4 regions of the Streptomyces coerulescens genome follow, and region 2 is predicted to be linked to each of the others. Evidence: riboswitches for the same ligand, from Rfam matches in the RefSeq annotation. Region 2 holds a riboswitch; each other region holds the start of a gene.
What was found. A riboswitch is a leader RNA that binds a small molecule or an ion and turns the genes downstream of it on or off. The one in region 2 is predicted to bind cyclic di-AMP.
Positions count from the first base shown of each region.

Region 1: another riboswitch for cyclic di-AMP. It lies ahead of ACFPQ9_RS17390 (LysM peptidoglycan-binding domain-containing protein); the one in region 2 lies ahead of ACFPQ9_RS27920 (transglycosylase family protein).
Region 3: another riboswitch for cyclic di-AMP. It lies ahead of ACFPQ9_RS02935 (LysM peptidoglycan-binding domain-containing M23 family metallopeptidase); the one in region 2 lies ahead of ACFPQ9_RS27920 (transglycosylase family protein).
Region 4: another riboswitch for cyclic di-AMP. It lies ahead of ACFPQ9_RS16450 (C40 family peptidase); the one in region 2 lies ahead of ACFPQ9_RS27920 (transglycosylase family protein).

Region 1 is NZ_JBHSKM010000008.1:670,452-672,627, reverse strand. Features, by position in the region: gene ACFPQ9_RS17395 (HAD family hydrolase) at 1-114, shown strand, start outside; gene ACFPQ9_RS17390 (LysM peptidoglycan-binding domain-containing protein) at 149-877, opposite strand; cyclic di-AMP (ydaO/yuaA leader) riboswitch at 883-1,057, opposite strand; gene ACFPQ9_RS17385 (polyprenyl synthetase family protein) at 1,799-2,176, shown strand, end outside.
Region 2 is NZ_JBHSKM010000022.1:110,982-113,157, forward strand. Features, by position in the region: gene eno (phosphopyruvate hydratase) at 1-262, opposite strand, end outside; gene ACFPQ9_RS27920 (transglycosylase family protein) at 567-1,232, opposite strand; cyclic di-AMP (ydaO/yuaA leader) riboswitch at 1,237-1,435, opposite strand; gene ACFPQ9_RS27925 (transglycosylase family protein) at 1,644-2,176, opposite strand, start outside.
Region 3 is NZ_JBHSKM010000002.1:307,105-309,280, forward strand. Features, by position in the region: gene ACFPQ9_RS02935 (LysM peptidoglycan-binding domain-containing M23 family metallopeptidase) at 151-1,080, opposite strand; cyclic di-AMP (ydaO/yuaA leader) riboswitch at 1,085-1,250, opposite strand; gene ACFPQ9_RS02940 (tyrosine-protein phosphatase) at 1,833-2,176, shown strand, end outside.
Region 4 is NZ_JBHSKM010000008.1:477,987-480,162, reverse strand. Features, by position in the region: gene ACFPQ9_RS16450 (C40 family peptidase) at 1-908, opposite strand, end outside; cyclic di-AMP (ydaO/yuaA leader) riboswitch at 917-1,086, opposite strand; gene pcrA (DNA helicase PcrA) at 1,449-2,176, shown strand, end outside.

The sequences.
Region 1 (2,176 bases), on a different contig from region 2:
CATCCCGAACTGAAGGCGGTCGCCGACGAGATCACGGAGTCGAACGAGGACGACGGCATCGCCGTCGTCCTCGAGAGACTGTTTGCGGGCACCTTGGCACACATCGTCCGTTAAGGGGTGATATGCGCCAATAGGTGACTTGCTTCGCCTAGTAGGGCCCGTTCACGTTGTCGATCGAGCCGTAGCGCGCGGCCGCGTAGTTGCAGGCGGCCACGATGTTCGCGACCGGGTTGTAGGGGTCGTACACGGTCCCCGGCACGTGGTAGGCCGCGAAGGTGGGGTCGATGACCTGGAGGAGGCCCTTGGACGGGGTGCCGGCCACGGCGTTGGAGTCCCAGTTGTTGATGGCCAGCGGGTTGCCGGACGACTCACGCATGATGTTGCGGTGAATGCCCTCGTACGACCCGGGGATTCCGTTCTGCCCCATGATGTGCAGGGCGTTGCGGATCCAGCCGTCGAGGTTGTCCGGGAACGTCTTCACGGAGGACTGGGTGGCCTGCGCCACGGAGGACTTCTTGGCGGGCGCGGCGGCCTTGTCGGCCGTCTTGCTCGGCGTGCTGACCTTCTTGGTCGCCCGGACCTTGAGGTCGGTGCCCGGGTGGATCAGCCGGGGGTTGTCGCCGACCGCCTTGCGGTTGTCCTTGTAGAGCTGCTTCCAGCCGCCCTGGACGTCGTACCGGTCGGCGATGCCGTAGAGCGTGTCGCCCTTCTTGGTGGTGTACACGACGGACCCGACCTTCGCCGTGGCGGGCTCTGCGGCGCTCGCGGCGGTCGCGCCCAGGAGGGGGAGGGCGAGAGCGGCGGTGCCGGTTCCGGCGATGACGACTCGGTGGGTGAGCGGGGTGGTGCGGGGGCGGCGGTGCTTGCCTCGGGGCATGGCGCTGTTCCTCTCCGACGCCTGCGAGGTGAGCTGTCGGGTTCGGGCGGGAGATGCCCGGCCGGGCCACCGTGCGGCAGCGCGACTTCACCCCTAGCCGGTCCGGTGCGCCATCAAGGCGTCCGGTCCGGCGGCTTACCTGGGTCCCCCGCTCCTGCCGTGCGTGTGTGAGTTACGTGGGTGGATGACTCGGGCAGCGGCAGGATTAGGCGTCCGCCCGACGAGCGGGAACGTATGCGAGAGCACATGCCCGGAACAAGTGCCGAGGGCACCTGTTGCGCAGTTTGACCATGGTCTGGTTCGTTTGGGCCGCTTGATCCTTTGCGGTTGCCAATCCTCAACTTGCTTTCGGGGCAAGGAGGGAAGGGGGTGTGGCGGGCCGGGTGCGCGACCCGGCGTGAGTGACCCAACTCACTGGTGGTCGCAAGAGCGGCAAATCGGGCAATGCCTCCAACTCGCCTTTAACTGCCTGTCCGTGGAGTCTGTTTTTCCCGTGTCCGACGGAAAAGCGCCTGTTCGCCCGCGAGTTCACGGGCTCCGGGTCGAGGCTCGCCGCCGAGTCGTGCGTGGCGTGGGCGGGGGAGGGTGAGGGGTCGCGGAGGGAGGTGGCGGGGGGTGGGAGGAGGCGGGAGGGGGTGGGGTTCGGTCGACATGTCCATGTCAGTGAAGGTGGTGCCGCTCCCCGGGCTGAATGGCGACCTCGGTTCAGGACACGGTCCGCTACTTCCTTATAAGTCGATCGATATCAGGCCTTATCAGGTGATCAAAAACATACCGGCTGTGATCCGATACCGCCCGGGGTGGACGGGTGGGCGGCATCGGTGATCGAAACGCGACCGGATACGCTGACTTGAGTGGTGGCAGCGACCTATCGACAAACCGTGTAACCGCCAGTGGACACCAGCAGACAGGAGACCCCTCGTGACCGTCGTCGGGCCGTTCGGGCTGAGCGTGCGGGACCAGGCTCTGGAGGCCGATGTCCAGGCCGGATTGGCGGCTGTCGAGGAGGGGTTGCTCGAAGCCACCAAGAGTGAGGTCCCCTTCATCACCGAGGCCGCCCAGCACCTGGTGCGGGCGGGTGGGAAGCGGTTCCGGCCGCTGCTGGTGATGCTCGCTTCCCAGTTCGGGGACCCGTATGCGCCGGGGGTCGTCCCGTCGGCCGTCGTGGTCGAGCTCACCCATCTGGCGACGCTGTACCACGACGACGTGATGGACGAGGCCGCGGTGCGGCGCGGGGTCGACAGCGCGAACGCCCGCTGGGGCAACTCGGTCGCCGTACTGACCGGCGACTTCCTCTTC
Region 2 (2,176 bases):
CGGTGGCGTCGTAGCCGACGAGCTCCGGGCCGATCTGCTCGATGACGGCGAGGACGGCCTTCTCGACGCCCTTGCCCTGGTAGCGGTTCGGGTCACCGTCACGCAGCTCGATGGCCTCGAAGGCACCGGTGGAGGCGCCGGACGGAACGGCGGCACGACCCGTGCTGCCGTCGTCGAGGCCGACCTCGACCTCGACCGTGGGATTGCCTCGGGAGTCCAGGATTTCCCGGGCTACGACGACGTCGATGGACGGCACGAGCATCTCCTTCTTGGGATGTGACGCGGGTACGCGGTCCGCGGTGGGACTGCGGGATGAGCCTAACCGGCTCCGGGCATCAGACCAGCGGTCGACCGCCCCGTGGACGGAACCGAGAGTAAATTGTTTCCGAACGGAACAAAGACGCGGTACAAAGAACCCCGCCCCGGTGCGTACGGGGGAAGACGCACCGAGGCGGGGAGTTCGTGGGGACGGGGGTGGCCCTCACGACGCCTTCACTATGGAGTCCACGGATGTGAAGGCGCTGTGGTTCAGCTGTCGGCCACGTACGCGCCGTGGCCGCGCCCTCTTACTTCAGGTGCAGCTGCTGACCGGGGTAGATCAGGTCGGCGTCCTCGACGATGTCCTTGTTCAGCTGGAAGAGCTTCTCCCAGCCGCCCTTGACGTCGTGCTCGGCCGCGATCGTGCTGAGGGTGTCACCCTTGGCGACCTTGTACTCGCCGTCGCCCTTCTTGACCTTCTTGCCGGTCGGGGTGGTGACGGTCTTGGTGCTCTTCTTGGCGGCCGGGCGGTCGGCGGAGCGGGAGGCCGACTGCTGCTCAGCAGCGCGAGGGGCGGTCTCGGTGGAGCCGTTGTACGCGGCGCTGGACAGGCCGGTGCCGCAGTGCGGCCAGGCACCCTTGCCCTGGCCCGCGAGGACCTTCTCGGCTATCTCGATCTGCTGGGACTTGGTGGCCTGGTCGGCGGTGGAGGCGTACGCGGTGCCGCCGTACGCGGCCCAGGTGGAGGCGGAGAACTGCAGACCGCCGTAGTAGCCGTTGCCGGTGTTGATCGACCAGTTGCCGCCGGACTCGCACTGGGCGACGGCGTCCCACTCGGAGGCGGTGGCGGCCGAGGCGCTGCCGGCCGCCATCAGCGGGGCGGCGACGGCGGCGGCACCGGTGACGCCGACGACGGCGATGGCGCGGGCGGCCTTGGACGGACGACGGTGCTTGCCCTTGCTGGAAAACAGCATGGTTGGATCCCCTCACCGACGCCTACGAGGTGAGCTGTCGGGTTCGGGCCGGTTGAGTTGCCCGGCCGCGCACGTTCGCCTCTCGGCTCCCGCTGCGCGGCTTCACCCCGAGCCGGCTCCGGCGTGTGGTCCCGTAGGACCTCAACTGCCGGACCCGGCGCAAACCTTGGGTCCCCCGCTCCTGCCTACGGCGCTTTACGCGACGACTGTTCCCGTACGGCCGCCGGCAGGATTCGGCGTGACGGCTGTAGGGGCCCGCACTGGTGGCGAGCGGTCATGACCGTAGACACGCGTTTCGCGGAATTTCAAAGACGATCAGGGCTTCTGAGATCTATCTCTCACTGCTTTCAAAACGGACATTCGCCGCGAAATATGACGCGAACTGCCGCTGTTTTTCACCCTGTTCGACCGTTATTTGGCAGGGACGTCCAAGGTCTGACCGGGAGCGATGCGGTTCGCGTCGGAGCCGATGGCCTTCTTGTTCGCCTGATACAGCGCGCGCCATCCGCCGTCGAGGTCAAGCGAGTCGGCGATCGAGGCGAGAGTGTCGCCCTCGCGGACCTTGTACGAGGCGTGGCGCCCGGTGGACTTGGTGGCCGCCTCGGCGGTGTCGCCCTCGTCGGCGCTGGCACCGCGGTGCCGGCCGGTCCCGGCCGTCGCGTCCTCGGTCGCGCCGTCGGCCGCACCATCGGTCGCGCCGTCGATCGAACCGGTGTCGACGAGGCTCCAGAAGCCCGCATCCTGGGACCAGTTGTCCTGATTGTCCGCATTGGGCGCCTCGGTGGGCGAGCTCTCCGGCGACTGCGAGGCCGTCGCCTCGGGTGACGCATCGGACTTCGAGGGCTTCTTGGACTCGGAGGATGAAGACGGCGAAGAAGAGGACTTTCCGGGCGACTCAGACGAAGCATCCGGAGTGTCGCTCGCCGACTTCGAGGGGTCGCCGG
Region 3 (2,176 bases), on a different contig from region 2:
GAGATAAGCCACTCCTAAAGTGTTCGCCAAACGTGGAATAACCCTGTGAACAGGGGTGTTGTGGGCGCAACATGCCGAAGGCCGGACCCGGGGATCGGGGTCCGGCCTTCGGCCGCGTGTCAGGCAGGTGGTTCTCGCGTGGGACGCGCGTCAGCCGATGGCGACGCCCTTGGCGCGCAGGTAGGCGATCGGGTCCACGTCCGAGCCGTAGTCCGGCGTGGTGCGGATCTCGAAGTGCAGGTGCGGGCCGGTGACGTTGCCGGTCGCGCCGGAGAGGCCGATCTGCTGGCCCGCGGTCACCGTCTGGCCGCCGGCGACCGAGAGCGAGGACAGGTGGGCGTACTGGGCGTAGTGGCCGTCGGCGAGCTGGATGACGACCTGGTTGCCGTAGGCGCCGCCCCAGCCGGCCGAGACGACGGTGCCCGCGCCGACCGCCTTCAGCGGAGTGCCGGTCGCGGCGGCGAAGTCGACGCCGGTGTGGTAGCCGCTGGACCACATGCTGCCCGCGACCTTGTAGGCGGTGCCGAGGGAGGCGCCGGTCAGCGGAGCGGAGAAGCCGTTGACCGTGCTGGTGGCGGTGGTCGCCTTCTGCGCCTTCTTCGGCGCGGCGGGCTTCGCGGCGGACGAGTCCTTCGCGGACGACTTGGACGCCGAAGAGGGCTTGGAGGACGACGTCTTGGGGGCGGTCGTCGCGGCCTTCTTGCCACCGATGGTGAGCTTGAGACCCGGGTGGATCAGCGACGGGTCGGCGCCGACGGTCTCACGGTTGTCGGCGTAGAGCTGCTTCCAGCCACCGCTGACGTTCTGCTCGTCGGCGATCTTCGAAAGGTAATCGCCGACCTTCACCGAATAGGTCCGCACGTCCGTCTTCTTCGGGGCGGCCTTCTTCTCGACAGCCTTCTGGCCGGCGACCGGAAGGGACTGAACGGCCTTTTCCGAAACGGAGTGCGAGGGAGCGGCGTGGGCGCCGGTGGCTCCCATGAGCGGAAGAGCGAGAGCGGCGCCACCGGTTCCGGCGACGGCGATGGAGCGGGTGAAGCGCAGGGACTTCGGACGGCGATGCTTACCCTTCGCGGGCATGACGAATTCCTCTCCGGCGCCTGCGAGGTGAGCTGTCGGGTGCGGGCTGGAGATGCCCGGCCGCGCCGTGGCGCGACTTGACCCCTAGCCGTTCCGGAGACCGGAACAGGCGGTTGTACCTGTGGGTCCCCCGCTCCTGCCGTGCACGGGTGAGTTTGCGCGGAATCCGAGCGGCGGCAGGATTGGGCGTCCGTCCGGATTGGTCGTGAACGTAAGCGAGGAAGACGCATGGGAACAAGTGAGAGGTTCCGTCCGAATGCGTTCCCGTTGATCCCTTGTGGGAATTAACCGTCACGGTCCGTGAAATATGTGAGTGCCGTACGGCTCAAAGTCCCTTGAAAAGGGCATGAATTACGTGGACATGACGGGCGACTCACTGTCACGGATATGACGCTGCTCACGTGACACTGCTCCAGCTTTCTTTATTGCAGAGCGAGTTGGAATGAAGGCGCCAATTCGGACAGAACACCTAGATGTGACGGAGTCGAATAACTGGCACATCAAGGTCGCCCTCGAAGCCGACGTGAAGCCCGTGATGCACCATTAAGACCCTTCAGTGAATTTCGCCCGTTTCAAGGCATTCGCACGCCACTGTCGGATCCATGTCCCACAGTCGGAGCACCGGAAGGGCTCGCCGTGACAGCGCCTGTGGACAACTCATTGCCTCAGGAATCCATGTCGTATGGTCGAGAGCGCACCCCGTCGGCCGCATCGCCGAGCCGCGCCGCCGGGGCCGACCGGGAGGAGCCCCCGTGACGCAGCAGATCCCGTCGACCGAGCCTGAACTGGCCGGGGTTCGCAACTTCCGTGATGTCGGCGGCCTGCCCACAGTGGACGGACGACGGGTGCGGCACGGAGTGCTCTTCCGCAGCGGCCACCTCGCGCACGCGACCGTCGAGGACGCCGACTTCCTCGGTTCCCTGGGGCTGCACACGATCTTCGACTTCCGCAACGCGGCCGACCAGAAGCTCGAAGGACCGGACGTCGAGCTGCCGGGCGTGCGCAACGTCAACCTGCCGCTTTCGGACCCGGCGGACGGCGCGGAGTTCTGGAAGATGGTCCGGGACGGCGACCTCGACCAGCTGCGCGGGATACT
Region 4 (2,176 bases), on a different contig from region 2:
TCGTAGGAGTCGGGGCCGGTGGCGCCCCAGACGTACGGCTTGCCGATCTGGGAGCGGGAGAAGGCCAGGGCCTTCTCCGCCTTGGCGGCGTAGGAGGAGTCGGCGGTGTCCGAGGACGATGAGTCCGCGCTGCCCGAGTCGGCGGGCGGCTGGGTGCTCTCCTGCTGCTGGGCGGCGGCTTCCTGGCGTTGGCGTTCGGCCTCGGCCTGCTGGCGGGCCAGCTCGGCTGCCTTGCGGGCGGCCTCCTCCTGCTTGCGCTTCTCGATCGCGGCGAGGCGCGCCTTCTCCTCGGCCGTCAGCTTCGAGAGGAGTTCGCGTGCGTCGGAGAGCTTCTGCTGGACGGTGGCCTTGGCGGACTTGAGGTCGTTCTGCGAGTCGGTGAGCGTCTCGAGACTCTGCGTGGCCTCCCGGCGCTTCTGCATCGTCTCGGACTGCTGGGTGAAGTAGTCGTCGACCGACTCCTTCTGACGGCCGGTCATCCGGTCCATCAGCTGGGTCTGGTCGAAGTAGTCCTGCGGGCTGTCCGCCAGGAGGAAGGTCGCGGTGTCGGGGGCCGCGGCACCGGTGCGGTACTGGGCGGCTGCGTTGCGGCCGAGTTCCTCGCGCGCTTCGTTGAGCTTCTGGGTGCGCTGGGCGACGTCGTCGAGGAGGGTGTCGACGCGCTTGCGCTGCTTCGCGGTCTTGTCCTTGGCCGCGTTGTACTTCTCGGTCGCCGACTCCGCCTGGCGGTAGAGGTCGTCGACCTTCTTCTCCACCTCTTCGAGGCTGGGCTTGTCGTCCGTCGACGGGCTGGCGTTGGCCGTCTGGGACAGCAGGGCCACGGAGGTGAGGGCGGCCGTGGCGAGGGCGGGGGTGCGTATGCCTGCTATGCGCGTACCGGCGGGACGCGACTTGCGGTGCGACGCCAAGGGAGGCGACTCCTTCCATGCTCCGCCTACCGAGTTAGCTGTCGGGTTCGGGCGGGTGGTTCGGAAGGGTTGCCCTACGGCCGTTCCCGGGAAGGGAAGTCGGGCCGATTCACCCCAAGTTCGGTGGGTCCCCGGTTCCGGTCACCGTTGGGTGCGCCGGACTCGGCGGAGGCCGTGCGGCCCGGCGACGTTCGCCGGTGGGGGTCGTACGGCCTGCCCGGCACGGTAGCCAACTCGTGTGGCCCCTGTGAAGGTTGATGTTCGATATGCCCGATACATTTTCGTGACCTTGGTTCTGAACGGCGGAGGTGGTGGCTGGTTCGGGTGAGTGTGCGGGGGCTTGGGTTGTGTGGGTGGGGTGGGTGGATTGTGTTGGTTTGGGGGATGGGGAGGTGGTCTGGGGTGGCCGGTTGCGGATTGTGATGGGGGTGTTACGAGGGGTGGTGAGAGGTGGTCGATGGGAGGATCGTTGGGTTGGGGCCGGCGATGTTCCGAGGGTGGGGGCGGGCTGTCAGTGGGGCGGCCTAGACTCGGAGAGCGATGAGCAGCCTCTTTGACGACAGCTTCCTGGCGGACCTCCAGGCCCCTCGGGCCCACGAGGAAGAGCACCCGCCGCCGCCCGAGGACGACCACGCTCCGGAACCGGTTCCGGACGATCTGTTCGGTGGGAAGTTCGACGTGCCACCGGACCGGGACGGTCACTACCGCGACGGCGCCCCGCGGCCGGTCATCGACGCCGCCGCGCTGCTGGAGGGGCTGAACGACAACCAGCGCGCCGCCGTCGTCCACTCCGGCACCCCGCTGCTCATCGTGGCCGGTGCCGGATCCGGCAAGACGCGTGTGCTCACCCATCGCATCGCCCATCTGCTCGCCGAGCGGAATGTGCATCCGGGGCAGATCCTCGCGATCACCTTCACCAACAAGGCCGCGGGCGAGATGAAGGAGCGCGTCGAGCAGCTCGTCGGCCCGCGCGCCAACGCGATGTGGGTGATGACCTTCCACAGCGCGTGTGTGCGCATCCTGCGCCGGGAGAGCAAGAAGCTCGGGTTCACCTCGTCGTTCTCGATCTACGACGCCGCCGACAGCAAGCGGCTCATGGCGCTCGTGTGCCGTGATCTGGATCTCGATCCCAAGCGGTATCCGCCCAAGTCCTTCAGCGCCAAGATCAGCAACCTGAAGAACGAGCTGATCGACGAGGAGGACTTCGCCGCCCAGGCGACGGACGGCTTCGAGAAGACCCTCGCCCAGGCGTACGCCCTGTACCAGTC